Regions from separate parts of the Pseudomonas sp. IAC-BECa141 genome, predicted to be linked through region 1. Evidence: predicted binding sites of a transcription regulator. Region 1 holds the regulator's gene; the other holds the start of a gene.
The links. The regulator FliA, encoded in region 1, starts transcription of late flagellar genes. The targets are predictions, from matches to a motif close to CTAAAGTTTNNNNNNNNNNNGCCGNTAA.
Positions count from the first base shown of each region.

Region 1 (7,952 bases):
TGATCTGTTCTCTGGCGCCGCACCTGAAACCAGAGTGGTGCTTATGCAGGCTGACGAGGAGGTTGTTGATGTCGGCGGGGAAAGTGTGTTCAAGGGAACGCACTACCTCGATAGCGCAGCGCTGTCTTTCGGTCCTATTACGAAAGCCCATGTTTTGGTTGCCGGTTGACCGGCGAGATTTCAAATCTTCGCATTGCTCTGTCGCTGGGGCAGGCTTGCGCCGGACTCGGTGCACTTGCCCCCTCTCATTCAGGTCCGTCGCCCCTCTATTTCAATCCCCCGCAAAAGTTGGAAGGCTTCTTGCAGTAGCCGCCGTGCGCCTGCTTCGGGCGTCAAAAGTTTGCTTTAAAGGAACGGGGAAAACCGGTGGATCGCTCTCAGTTAATCAACAGTGCTCGCTCGAACATTGCCGACCTCAGTCGGGGCAATCTGGGTGTGCCGCTGTTGCTGCTGGTCATGCTGGCGATGATGATGTTGCCGGTGCCGCCGTTCCTGCTCGACGTGTTCTTCACCTTCAACATTGCCCTGTCCATCGTCGTGCTGCTGGTCTGCGTGTACGCCTTGCGGCCGCTGGATTTCGCGGTGTTCCCGACGATCCTGCTGGTGGCGACGCTGTTGCGACTGGCGCTGAACGTGGCCTCGACCCGTGTGGTGATGCTCCACGGTCAGGACGGCCACGCCGCTGCCGGTAAGGTGATCCAGGCCTTCGGTGAGGTGGTGATCGGCGGTAACTACGTGGTCGGTATCGTGGTTTTCGCGATCTTGATGATCATCAACTTCGTCGTGGTGACCAAGGGTGCCGGGCGGATTTCCGAGGTGAGCGCGCGTTTCACCCTCGATGCGATGCCCGGCAAACAAATGGCGATCGACGCCGACCTTAACGCCGGTCTGATCGATCAGGCCCAGGCCAAGGCCCGTCGTCAGGAAGTGGCCCAGGAGGCAGAGTTCTACGGTTCGATGGACGGTGCCAGCAAATTCGTGCGTGGTGATGCCATCGCTGGCTTGCTGATTCTGTTCATCAACCTGATCGGCGGCATGGCCGTCGGTATCTTCCAGCACAACATGAGCTTCGCCGATGCGGGCAAGGTTTACGCCTTGCTGACTATCGGTGACGGTTTAGTGGCGCAATTGCCATCACTGTTGTTATCTACAGCAGCAGCAATCATGGTGACCCGTGCTTCCGGCTCGGAAGACATGGGCAAGCAGATCAACCGCCAGATGTTCGCCTCGCCCAAAGCGCTGGCGGTGGCTGCCGGTCTGATGGCGGTCATGGGCCTGGTGCCGGGCATGCCGCACTTCTCGTTCCTGAGCATGGCTGCTCTGGCTGCCGGTGGCGCTTACCTGTTCTGGAAGAAGCAGAACGTGGCCAGGGTCGTCGCGCTGGAAGAGGTCAAGCGCCAGCAGGAGCTGCTGCCGTCGCCGGCCCGCGCCATGGAAACCAAGGAGTTGGGCTGGGACGACGTGACCCCGATCGACATGATCGGCCTGGAAGTCGGCTACCGCTTGATTCCGCTGGTGGACCGCAACCAGGGCGGCCAGTTGCTGGCGCGGATCAAGGGCGTGCGCAAGAAGCTTTCGCAGGATCTGGGCTTCCTGATGCCGACCGTGCACATCCGCGACAACCTCGACCTGGCGCCGAGCGCCTATCGCCTGACGCTGATGGGCGTGATCCTGGCCGAGGCCGAGATCTACCCGGATCGCGAACTGGCGATCAACCCGGGGCAGGTCTACGGCACGCTCAACGGGATTACCGCCAAAGATCCGGCTTTCGGCCTGGAGGCGGTGTGGATCGAGGTCAGCCAGCGCGCGCAGGCGCAATCGCTCGGTTACACCGTGGTCGATGCCAGCACCGTGGTTGCGACCCACTTGAACCAGATTCTGTACAAGCACTCCAGCGAGCTGATCGGCCACGAAGAAGTACAGCAACTGATGCAATTGCTGGCCAAGAGCTCGCCGAAGCTGGCCGAAGAGCTGGTGCCGGGCGTGGTCACGCTGTCGCAGCTGCTCAAAGTATTGCAGGCGTTGCTGGCCGAACACGTGCCGGTGCGCGATATCCGCAGCATTGCCGAAGCCATCGCCAACAATGCCGCCAAGAGTCAAGATACCGCCGCTTTGGTGGCCGCTGTGCGGGTCGGCGTTTCCCGTGCCATCGTCCAAAGCATTGTAGGGACTGAGTCGGAGCTGCCAGTTATCACGCTGGAGCCAAGGTTGGAACAAATATTGCTCAATAGTCTGCAGAAGGCAGGACAAGGCTCGGAAGAGGGCGTTCTGCTGGAGCCGAGCATGGCCGAGAAGCTGCAGCGTTCGCTGATTGAAGCGGCGCAGCGCCAGGAAATGCAAGGTCAGCCGGTGATCCTGTTGGTAGCAGGCCCGGTTCGCGCGATGCTCTCGCGCTTTGGTCGCCTGGCAGTTCCCGGACTGCATGTGCTGGCCTACCAGGAAATTCCGGACAACAAGCAAGTGACCATCGTTGCGACAGTAGGGCCCAACGGCTGAGGTAGTGGTTTATGCAAGTTAAGCGTTTTTTCGCCGCCGATATGCGTCAGGCCATGAAGCTGGTTCGTGATGAGCTGGGCGCTGATGCCGCCATTATTGGCAACCGCCGCATCGCCGGCGGCGTCGAGCTGACGGCGGCGCTCGATTACAAACTGTCGGCGCTGGCCCCGCGTGTTCCGAACATGGAACTCGAGGATGAGCTGCGCAAGACTCAGTCGCGCATCGTCACCGCCCAGGCCGAGCTGAGCCTGCGTGGCGAAGCCGACGGCAACACCAATCGCCAGCTGTTCGCCGGGTTGCCGTTGACGGCCGGCCTGCCGCTGACCGCTGCCGAACCGCTGACCGAACCGACCTACGAGGCTCCGGCCCGTCCGGCACCGGCGCCTGCACCGGTTTCCGCTGGCGTTGACCCGCGTGCGCTGGACTCGATGCGTTTTGAACTCAACAGCCTGCGCGAACTGATGGAAGTGCAACTCGGCACCCTGGCCTGGAACCAGTTGCAAGGCAGTCGTCCGGCCCAGGCCAATCTGTACCGTCGTCTGCAACGCATCGGTTTGTCCGGCCCGCTGTCCCGCGATCTGCTGTCGATGATCACCGAGATCGACGAGCCTCGTCAGGCCTGGCGCATGCTGCTGGCGCATCTGGCACGAATGATTGCCGTGCCGGAAGTCGAGCCGCTGGAAGAGGGCGGGGTCATTGCCATGGTCGGTCCTGCCGGCATGGGCAAGACCACCACCCTGGCCAAACTGGCCGCCCGCTACGTGCTCAAGTACGGCGCGCAGAACATCGCGCTGGTGAGCATGGACAGTTTCCGCATCGGCGCGCAGGAGCAGCTCAAAACGCTGGGCCGCATCCTCAATGTGTCGGTGACCCACGTCGATCCGGGCCAGTCCCTGGTGCAGGCGCTGGATCCTCTGCTGCGCAAGCGCGTGGTGCTGATCGACACCGCCGGCCTGCAGGCCAGCGATCCGGCCCTGCGCATGCAGCTGGAAAGTCTGGCCGGTCGTGGCATTCGGTCAAAAAATTATCTGGTGCTGGCAACCACCAGCCAGAAACAGGTTCTAACCGCCGCTTATCACAGTTACAAGCGTTGCGGGCTGGCCGGGTGCATCCTGACTAAACTGGATGAGACGGCAAGCCTTGGCGAAGTGTTGAGCCTGGCGATCAGTCACGAACTGCCGGTTGCCTACCTGACCGATGGGCCGCGTATTCCGGATGATCTGCATCTGCCGCGCCGTCATCAACTGGTCAGCCGCGCCGTCAGTGTGCAAATGCAGGAAGAACCCAGCGAAGAAGCCATGGCTGACATGTTCGCTGATATCTACCACAGCCCGACCAAGCAGGTTGGCTGAGGTAATGAACCGTTTTTGTACCTACATCGATGGTCTGCCATGCATTGTTCCGGTTGTGAACGCGCAGCCAGTAATGTGGCCTCCGTCTATGCAAGACAAGGTAAAGAAATAACATGGGCAGCATGCATCCCGTACAGGTGATCGCGGTGACCGGCGGCAAAGGTGGCGTCGGCAAGACTAATGTGTCAGTGAACTTGTCCCTGGCCCTGGCAGAGCTTGGCCGTCGGGTCATGCTGCTGGACGCCGACCTGGGGCTGGCGAACGTCGACGTTCTGCTGGGCCTCACCCCCAAACGTACCCTGGCCGATGTGATCGAAGGCCGCTGCGAGCTGCGCGACGTGCTGTTGCAGGGCCCCGGCGGGATCCGCATCGTGCCGGCCGCTTCCGGCACCCAGAGCATGGTTCACTTGAGCCCGGCCCAGCATGCCGGCCTGATCCAGGCCTTCAGCGACATCGGCGACAACCTCGACGTGCTGGTGATCGACACCGCTGCAGGTATTGGTGACTCGGTAGTCAGTTTCGTTCGCGCAGCGCAGGAAGTGTTGCTGGTGGTCTGCGACGAGCCGACCTCGATCACCGACGCCTACGCGCTGATCAAGCTGCTGAACCGCGATTACGGCATGAACCGCTTCCGCGTCCTGGCCAACATGGCCCAGAGCCCGCAGGAAGGTCGCAATCTGTTCGCCAAGTTGACCAAGGTCACGGATCGCTTCCTCGACGTCGCCCTACAATACGTCGGCGCGGTGCCCTACGACGAAAGCGTGCGCAAAGCGGTGCAGAAGCAGCGTGCGGTCTATGAAGCCTTCCCGCGTTCCAAGTGCGCACTGGCGTTCAAGGCGATCGCACAGAAGGTCGACACCTGGCCGCTGCCCGCCAATCCGCGCGGCCACCTCGAATTTTTCGTCGAGCGCCTCGTGCAGCAAACGGCAGGACCTGTGCTATGACCGCCAGCGGTATGAACCTTTACAAAAAGTCGGCGCGTGATGCGCAGTACGAGCTGATCGAGCGTTACGCGCCGCTGGTCAAGCGCATCGCCTACCACTTGCTGGCGCGATTGCCGGCCAGTGTGCAGGTCGAAGACCTGATCCAGGCCGGGATGATCGGCCTGCTTGAAGTCTCGACCAAATACGACGCGAGCAAGGGCGCCAGTTTTGAAACGTACGCGGGCATCCGGATCCGCGGTGCGATGCTCGATGAAGTCCGTAAGGGGGACTGGGCACCGCGCTCGGTTCACCGCAATACGCGCATGGTCAGCGACGCGATTCGAGCAATTGAAGCTAAAACCGGCCGTGACGCTAAAGATCACGAAGTTGCGGCCGAACTCCAATTGAGTCTCGACGATTACTACGGGATTTTGAACGACACCCTGGGCAGCCGGCTGTTCAGTTTCGACGACCTGTTGCAGGACGGCGAACACGAAGGGCTGCACGAGGATGGCGCCAGTGCTCATCTGGAGCCGTCGCGCGATCTGGAGGACGAACGTTTCCAGGCCGCGCTGGCGGACGCGATTGCCAATTTGCCGGAGCGTGAGCGACTGGTGTTGGCGCTGTACTACGACGAAGAGCTGAACCTCAAGGAGATCGGTGAAGTCCTTGGCGTCAGTGAATCGCGGGTCAGCCAGTTACACAGCCAGTGCGCGGCCCGCTTGCGGGGGCGTTTGGGGGAGTGGCGAGCGCGCTGAAGGCAGTGTGGGGACACTGCGAACGAGGCTGGTGCGGTGGTGAACGGCACCGGTCTCGATCTGTTGTGCTCCAGACAGTCATCGAGTGTTTTGCCGGATTGATTGAAATGGCGCGTCCAGGTGCTGGGCGCGTTTAAGACTGCTTGGAGGTCGAATTGAACAAAGACATGAAAATCCTCATCGTTGATGACTTCTCAACGATGCGGCGGATCATCAAGAACCTGTTGCGTGATCTGGGGTTCACCAACACCGTTGAAGCCGACGATGGCACCACCGCCATTCCGGTGCTCAACAGCGGCAGCATCGACTTTCTGGTGACCGACTGGAACATGCCCGGCATGACCGGTATCGACCTGCTGCGCCACGTGCGCGCCGATGAAAAACTCAAGCACCTGCCGGTGCTGATGGTGACCGCTGAAGCCAAGCGCGAGCAGATCATCGAAGCGGCCCAGGCCGGCGTGAACGGCTATGTGGTCAAACCTTTCACGGCCCAGGCGTTGAAAGAAAAAATCGAGAAGATTTTCGAACGCATCGGCTGATGAACGCGCGGGGGAGCTATGGAGCATAAAGAATCTTCACAGGGCGACTTCGAGTCGACCCTGAAAAAACACGCGGTCGAACTGGTCGAAAGCCTTGAAAAGGGCAGGTTCGGCGACGCGGTGCAACTGATCCATGAGCTCAATCAGACCCGTGACCGTGGCCTGTACCAGGAAGTGGGCAAGCTCACGCGTGAACTGCACAGTGCGATCGTCAATTTCCAGATCGATCCGCACATGCCACAGGCTGAGGAAGTGTCGCAAATCACCGACGCTACCGAGCGCCTGGGCTACGTGGTCAAACTGACCGAAGCTGCCGCCAACCGCACCATGGATCTGGTGGAGAGCGCGACCCCTGTGGTCAATGGCCTGGCTGACGAAGCCCAGGCCTTGAGCGCCGACTGGGGCCGCTTCATGCGCCGTGAGGTCGGGGCTGAAGAGTTCCGTGAACTGGCGCGCCGGGTCGACGGTTTTCTGGCACGCAGCAGCGCGGACAACCGCGCGGTGTCGAGCAATCTGAACGACATTCTGCTCGCCCAGGATTACCAGGACCTCACCGGTCAAGTGATCAAGCGTGTGACCCAATTGGTCACCGAAGTCGAAAGCAACCTGCTCAAGCTCGTGCTCATGGCCAGCCAGGTGGACCGCTTTGCGGGCATCGAACATGACCGTGCGGCGATGCTTGCTGAAAAAGATCCACAAAAACATCTCTCGCAGGGTGAAGGTCCGCAGATTCATGCCGATAAACGAGAAGACGTTGTGTCCGGTCAGGACGATGTGGACGATTTGCTATCCAGCCTTGGATTTTGAGTTTTTTTGGGTTTTTAGACCTGTAGGAGCACCCCATTAATGAGCTTCGGCGCCGATGAAGAGATCCTTCAGGATTTCCTGGTTGAGGCCGGCGAGATTCTTGAGCAACTGTCCGAACAACTGGTCGAGCTGGAAAGCCGCCCGGATGACGCAGATCTGCTCAACGCAATTTTTCGCGGTTTCCACACTGTAAAAGGGGGCGCCGGCTTCCTTCAGCTCAACGAGCTGGTGGAGTGCTGTCACATCGCCGAAAACGTGTTCGACATCCTGCGCAAGGGTGAGCGACGCGTCGATGCAGAACTGATGGACGTGGTGCTCGAAGCGCTGGACGCGGTGAACAGCATGTTCGGCGAAGTCCGTGATCGCAGCCCGATCACCGCCGCCACCCCGGAACTGCTGGCCGCTCTGGCGCGCCTGGCCGAGCCGCAATCGGCGGATGAAGCCCCGGCTTCGCCCGTTGCCGAGATGATCGAAGAGCTGGTCGTTGAAAACGAAACCGGCGACTCCGGCGACATCACCGATAACGAATTTGAACAGTTGCTGGACTCGCTGAGCGCCGTCAAGGCTGAAGCCGAGGCCCCGGCGGCTGCCGCCGCGCCTGCTTCCGACGAGGCGGCCAGCGATGAAATCACCGACGCCGAGTTCGAGTCGCTGCTCGACCAGTTGCATGGCAAGGGCCAGTTCGCGGCCGACGCCGTGGCCCCGGCGGCCGCTGCCCCGGCGGCTCCGGCGGCGGGCGACAGCTCGGACATCACCGACGACGAATTCGAAGCCTTGCTCGATCAGTTGCACGGCAAGGGCAACTTTGCCGTCGATGCGCTGGAGTCGGCGATTGCTTCGGTTCCTGCGACGACTGCTCCGGCAGCGGCTGCGGCCGGTAGCGATCTGATCACCGACCACGAGTTCGAAGCGCTGCTCGACGATCTGCATGGCAAAGGCAAGTTCACTGATGTCGCCACCGGCGCCGTCGTGACCGCCGGCAATGCTGCAGCTGTTGCAGCGCCTGCTGCCAAGGCCCCGGCCGCTGCGGCAAAACCCGCCGCGAAAGCGCCTGAGCCGAAAGCCGAACCGGCGAAA
Region 1 covers NZ_CP065410.1:1,745,081-1,753,032, forward strand. Annotated here, with positions in the region: gene I5961_RS07895 (hypothetical protein) at 1-169, shown strand, start outside; gene flhA (flagellar biosynthesis protein FlhA) at 367-2,496, shown strand; gene flhF (flagellar biosynthesis protein FlhF) at 2,508-3,848, shown strand; gene fleN (flagellar synthesis regulator FleN) at 3,962-4,792, shown strand; gene fliA (RNA polymerase sigma factor FliA) at 4,789-5,529, shown strand; gene I5961_RS07920 (chemotaxis response regulator CheY) at 5,697-6,068, shown strand; gene I5961_RS07925 (protein phosphatase CheZ) at 6,087-6,875, shown strand; gene I5961_RS07930 (chemotaxis protein CheA) at 6,915-7,952, shown strand, end outside.

Region 2 (3,226 bases), 3.1 Mb from region 1:
GGAGACGGTCCAGCGCCACATGTCTTCTTCGTGCTCGGTCCAGGTGTCTTCCAGCACGCCGCCTTCATAGGAGATGTGCAACAGGTTGGCATCCATCGAGTACGGGGACTTCTTCTTGCCGTGACGCTCGATCGGGATCGCGTGCTTCTCGGCGTAGTCCATCAGTTTCTCGCGGGACAGCAGGTCCCACTCGCGCCATGGAGCGATCACTTTCACGCCTGGCTTGAGCGCGTAGGCACCCAGTTCGAAACGTACCTGGTCGTTGCCCTTGCCGGTGGCGCCGTGGGAAATGGCGTCAGCGCCGGTTTCGTTGGCGATTTCGATCAGACGCTTGGCGATCAGCGGACGCGCGATGGAAGTACCCAGCAGGTACTCGCCTTCGTAAACAGTGTTGGCGCGGAACATCGGGAACACGAAGTCACGCACGAATTCTTCGCGCAGGTCGTCGATGTAGATTTCTTTGACGCCCATGGCCTGCGCCTTGGCGCGGGCCGGCTCGACTTCTTCGCCCTGACCCAGGTCAGCGGTGAAGGTCACGACTTCACAGTTATAAGTATCCTGCAGCCACTTGAGGATCACCGAAGTGTCCAGGCCGCCGGAATACGCCAGAACGACCTTGTTTACGTCCGCCATGCCATCACTCCACGGGGTTCTACGGAAAGCCGAGGAGTCTACCGCTCAAACGCGATAATTTACAGAGGCGCGACAGCTTAAGACGACAAAGCGACAGAATCTGTCGAGAGGGCGACGATGACCGACAGGTCAGGAAGTCGCCGCCGTGTTGGCAGGCGTGCTGGCTTGAGGTGCTGGGGCGGTAACCGGTGCCACCCGGGCCAACTTCACGCTGACCCGGCGATTTTTCGCCCGGTTGGCGGCGTTGGTGTTCGGGACCAGCGGGTATTGTTCGCCGTGGAAACGCACGGTGATCTGCGATTCGGCGATGCCGTTGGCCTTGAAGAAATCGACCACCGCCAGCGCACGACGGCGCGACAACTCACGATTGGTCAGGCGATTGCCACTGTTGTCGGAATAGCCGTCGAGCTCAATGTGATTGACCGTCGGATCGGCCTTCATGAATTCGAGCATCACTTGCAGTTTGGCTTTCGCGGCGGCGTCCAGATCGGTGCCTTCGCCCGGAAAACCGACCTGCGAGTTTTTGACCTGATCGAAATTCTGCGGGAGCAATTTCGCCACGCAGGTCTGGTAGTCGTTGAACGCCTTGCTGAACTTGACCGGCAGCAGCCGCACTTCGGAGACCCGTCCATCACCGGAGGCACGTCGCACCACCGGGCTACGACCTTCCAGCAAACCGCTGATCAGCCCGCCAGCCTGCGATTGCGAACTGTTGAACAGCACGTTGCCGGTGCCGATCCTGACACTGCCCAGGTTGATGTCATTGCGTCCCGGCTGCCAGGGCGCGGCCGCCGCCAGCAAGGTTGCCGAACCACCGCCCAGCATCGCGTTGTAGGCATTCAGACGGAAGATCGCCTGCTCGCCGGCCTTGCGCACGAACTGCCCCGAGCCGAAGTCGGTGATCGGCTGCGTCAGGCGGCACTCGAACTTGTCGCCTTCGACCGTCCACTCAATGTTCTCCAGACGTGTCTGGTAGGTCAGTGCCATCGCGGGAAGGCTGGCAAACACACTGAGCAAGGCTAAATATCGCTGGCGCACGGGAGGCTCCATTGGCTTCTACAACAAAAAAGACCGAGACATACATCTTTACGGCATACCTTTGGGATATCGGACGCTCGTCGCAAAACTTGATAGCGAGTGCCTGCAAGAGTCTTTTCCGGTAGCATTCGCCTCAGTTTGACCCGCCTGGAATTCCCTCATGTCCGACCGCCTGACCCTGCTGCGTCCCGACGACTGGCACATTCATCTTCGCGATGGTGCCGTGTTGACCAATACCGTTGCGGATGTCGCGCGCACCTTTGGTCGCGCAATCATCATGCCCAACCTGGTACCTCCGGTGCGCAACGCCGCTGAAGCCGACGGCTATCGCCAGCGGATTCTCGCTGCCCGCCCGGCCGGCAGTCGTTTCGAGCCGCTGATGGTGCTGTACCTCACCGACCGCACCCAGCCCGAAGAAATCCGTGAGGCCAAGGCCGGCGGTTTCGTGCATGCCGCCAAGCTGTACCCGGCCGGCGCCACCACCAACTCCGATTCCGGGGTCACCAGCATCGACAAGATTTTCCCGGCGCTGGAAGCCATGGCCGAAGTCGGCATGCCGCTGTTGATCCACGGTGAAGTCACCCGTGGCGACGTCGACGTGTTCGACCGCGAAAAAATCTTCATCGATGAGCACATGCGCCGCGTGGTCGAGCGTTTCCCGACACTGAAAGTGGTGTTCGAACACATCACTACCGGCGATGCCGTGCAGTTCGTCAACGAGGCCTCGGCCAACGTCGGCGCGACCATCACCGCGCATCACCTGCTCTACAACCGCAACCACATGCTGGTAGGCGGGATCCGGCCGCACTTCTATTGCCTGCCGATCCTCAAGCGCAACACGCACCAGGAAGCCCTGCTCGACGCCGCCACCAGCGGCAGCGCAAAGTTCTTCCTGGGTACCGACTCGGCACCGCACGCCCAGCACGCCAAAGAAGCAGCCTGCGGCTGCGCCGGCTGCTACACCGCGTACGCCGCCATCGAGCTGTACGCCGAAGCCTTTGAACAGCGCAACGCGCTGGACAAGCTCGAAGCGTTCGCCAGCCTCAACGGCCCGCGCTTCTATGGCCTGCCAGCAAACACCGATCGCATCACCCTGGTTCGTGACGAATGGACCGCACCGACCAGCCTGCCTTTCGGCGAGCTGACCGTTATCCCGCTGCGCGCCGGTGAAAAACTGCGCTGGCGCCTGCTGGAGGAACACGCGTGAGTGAAGACCATTTCGACGACGAACTGGACGGTCAAGGTGGCGGCGGTTCGCGCCATCCAATGGCAGCACGCTTTCGCGGCTACCTGCCGGTTGTCGTCGACGTAGAAACCGGTGGCTTCAACTCGGCCACCGACGCTCTGCTGGAGATTGCCGCGACCACCATCGCCATGGATGAAAAGGGTTTCGTGTTCCCGGATCACACCTACTTCTTCCGCGTCGAGCCGTTCGAAGGCGCCAACGTTGAAGCGGCGGCACTGGAGTTCACCGGGATCAAGCTCGATCATCCGTTGCGCATGGCCGTCAGCGAAGAAACAGCGCTGACCGACATCTTCCGTGGCGTGCGCAAGG
Region 2 covers NZ_CP065410.1:4,914,259-4,917,484, forward strand. Annotated here, with positions in the region: gene I5961_RS22460 (argininosuccinate synthase) at 1-633, opposite strand, end outside; gene I5961_RS22465 (flagellar protein MotY) at 763-1,671, opposite strand; gene pyrC (dihydroorotase) at 1,832-2,878, shown strand; gene rnt (ribonuclease T) at 2,875-3,226, shown strand, end outside.
Region 2: a site for FliA is predicted at 1,738-1,765, ahead of I5961_RS22465 (flagellar protein MotY). Genes of this name have one in related genera too.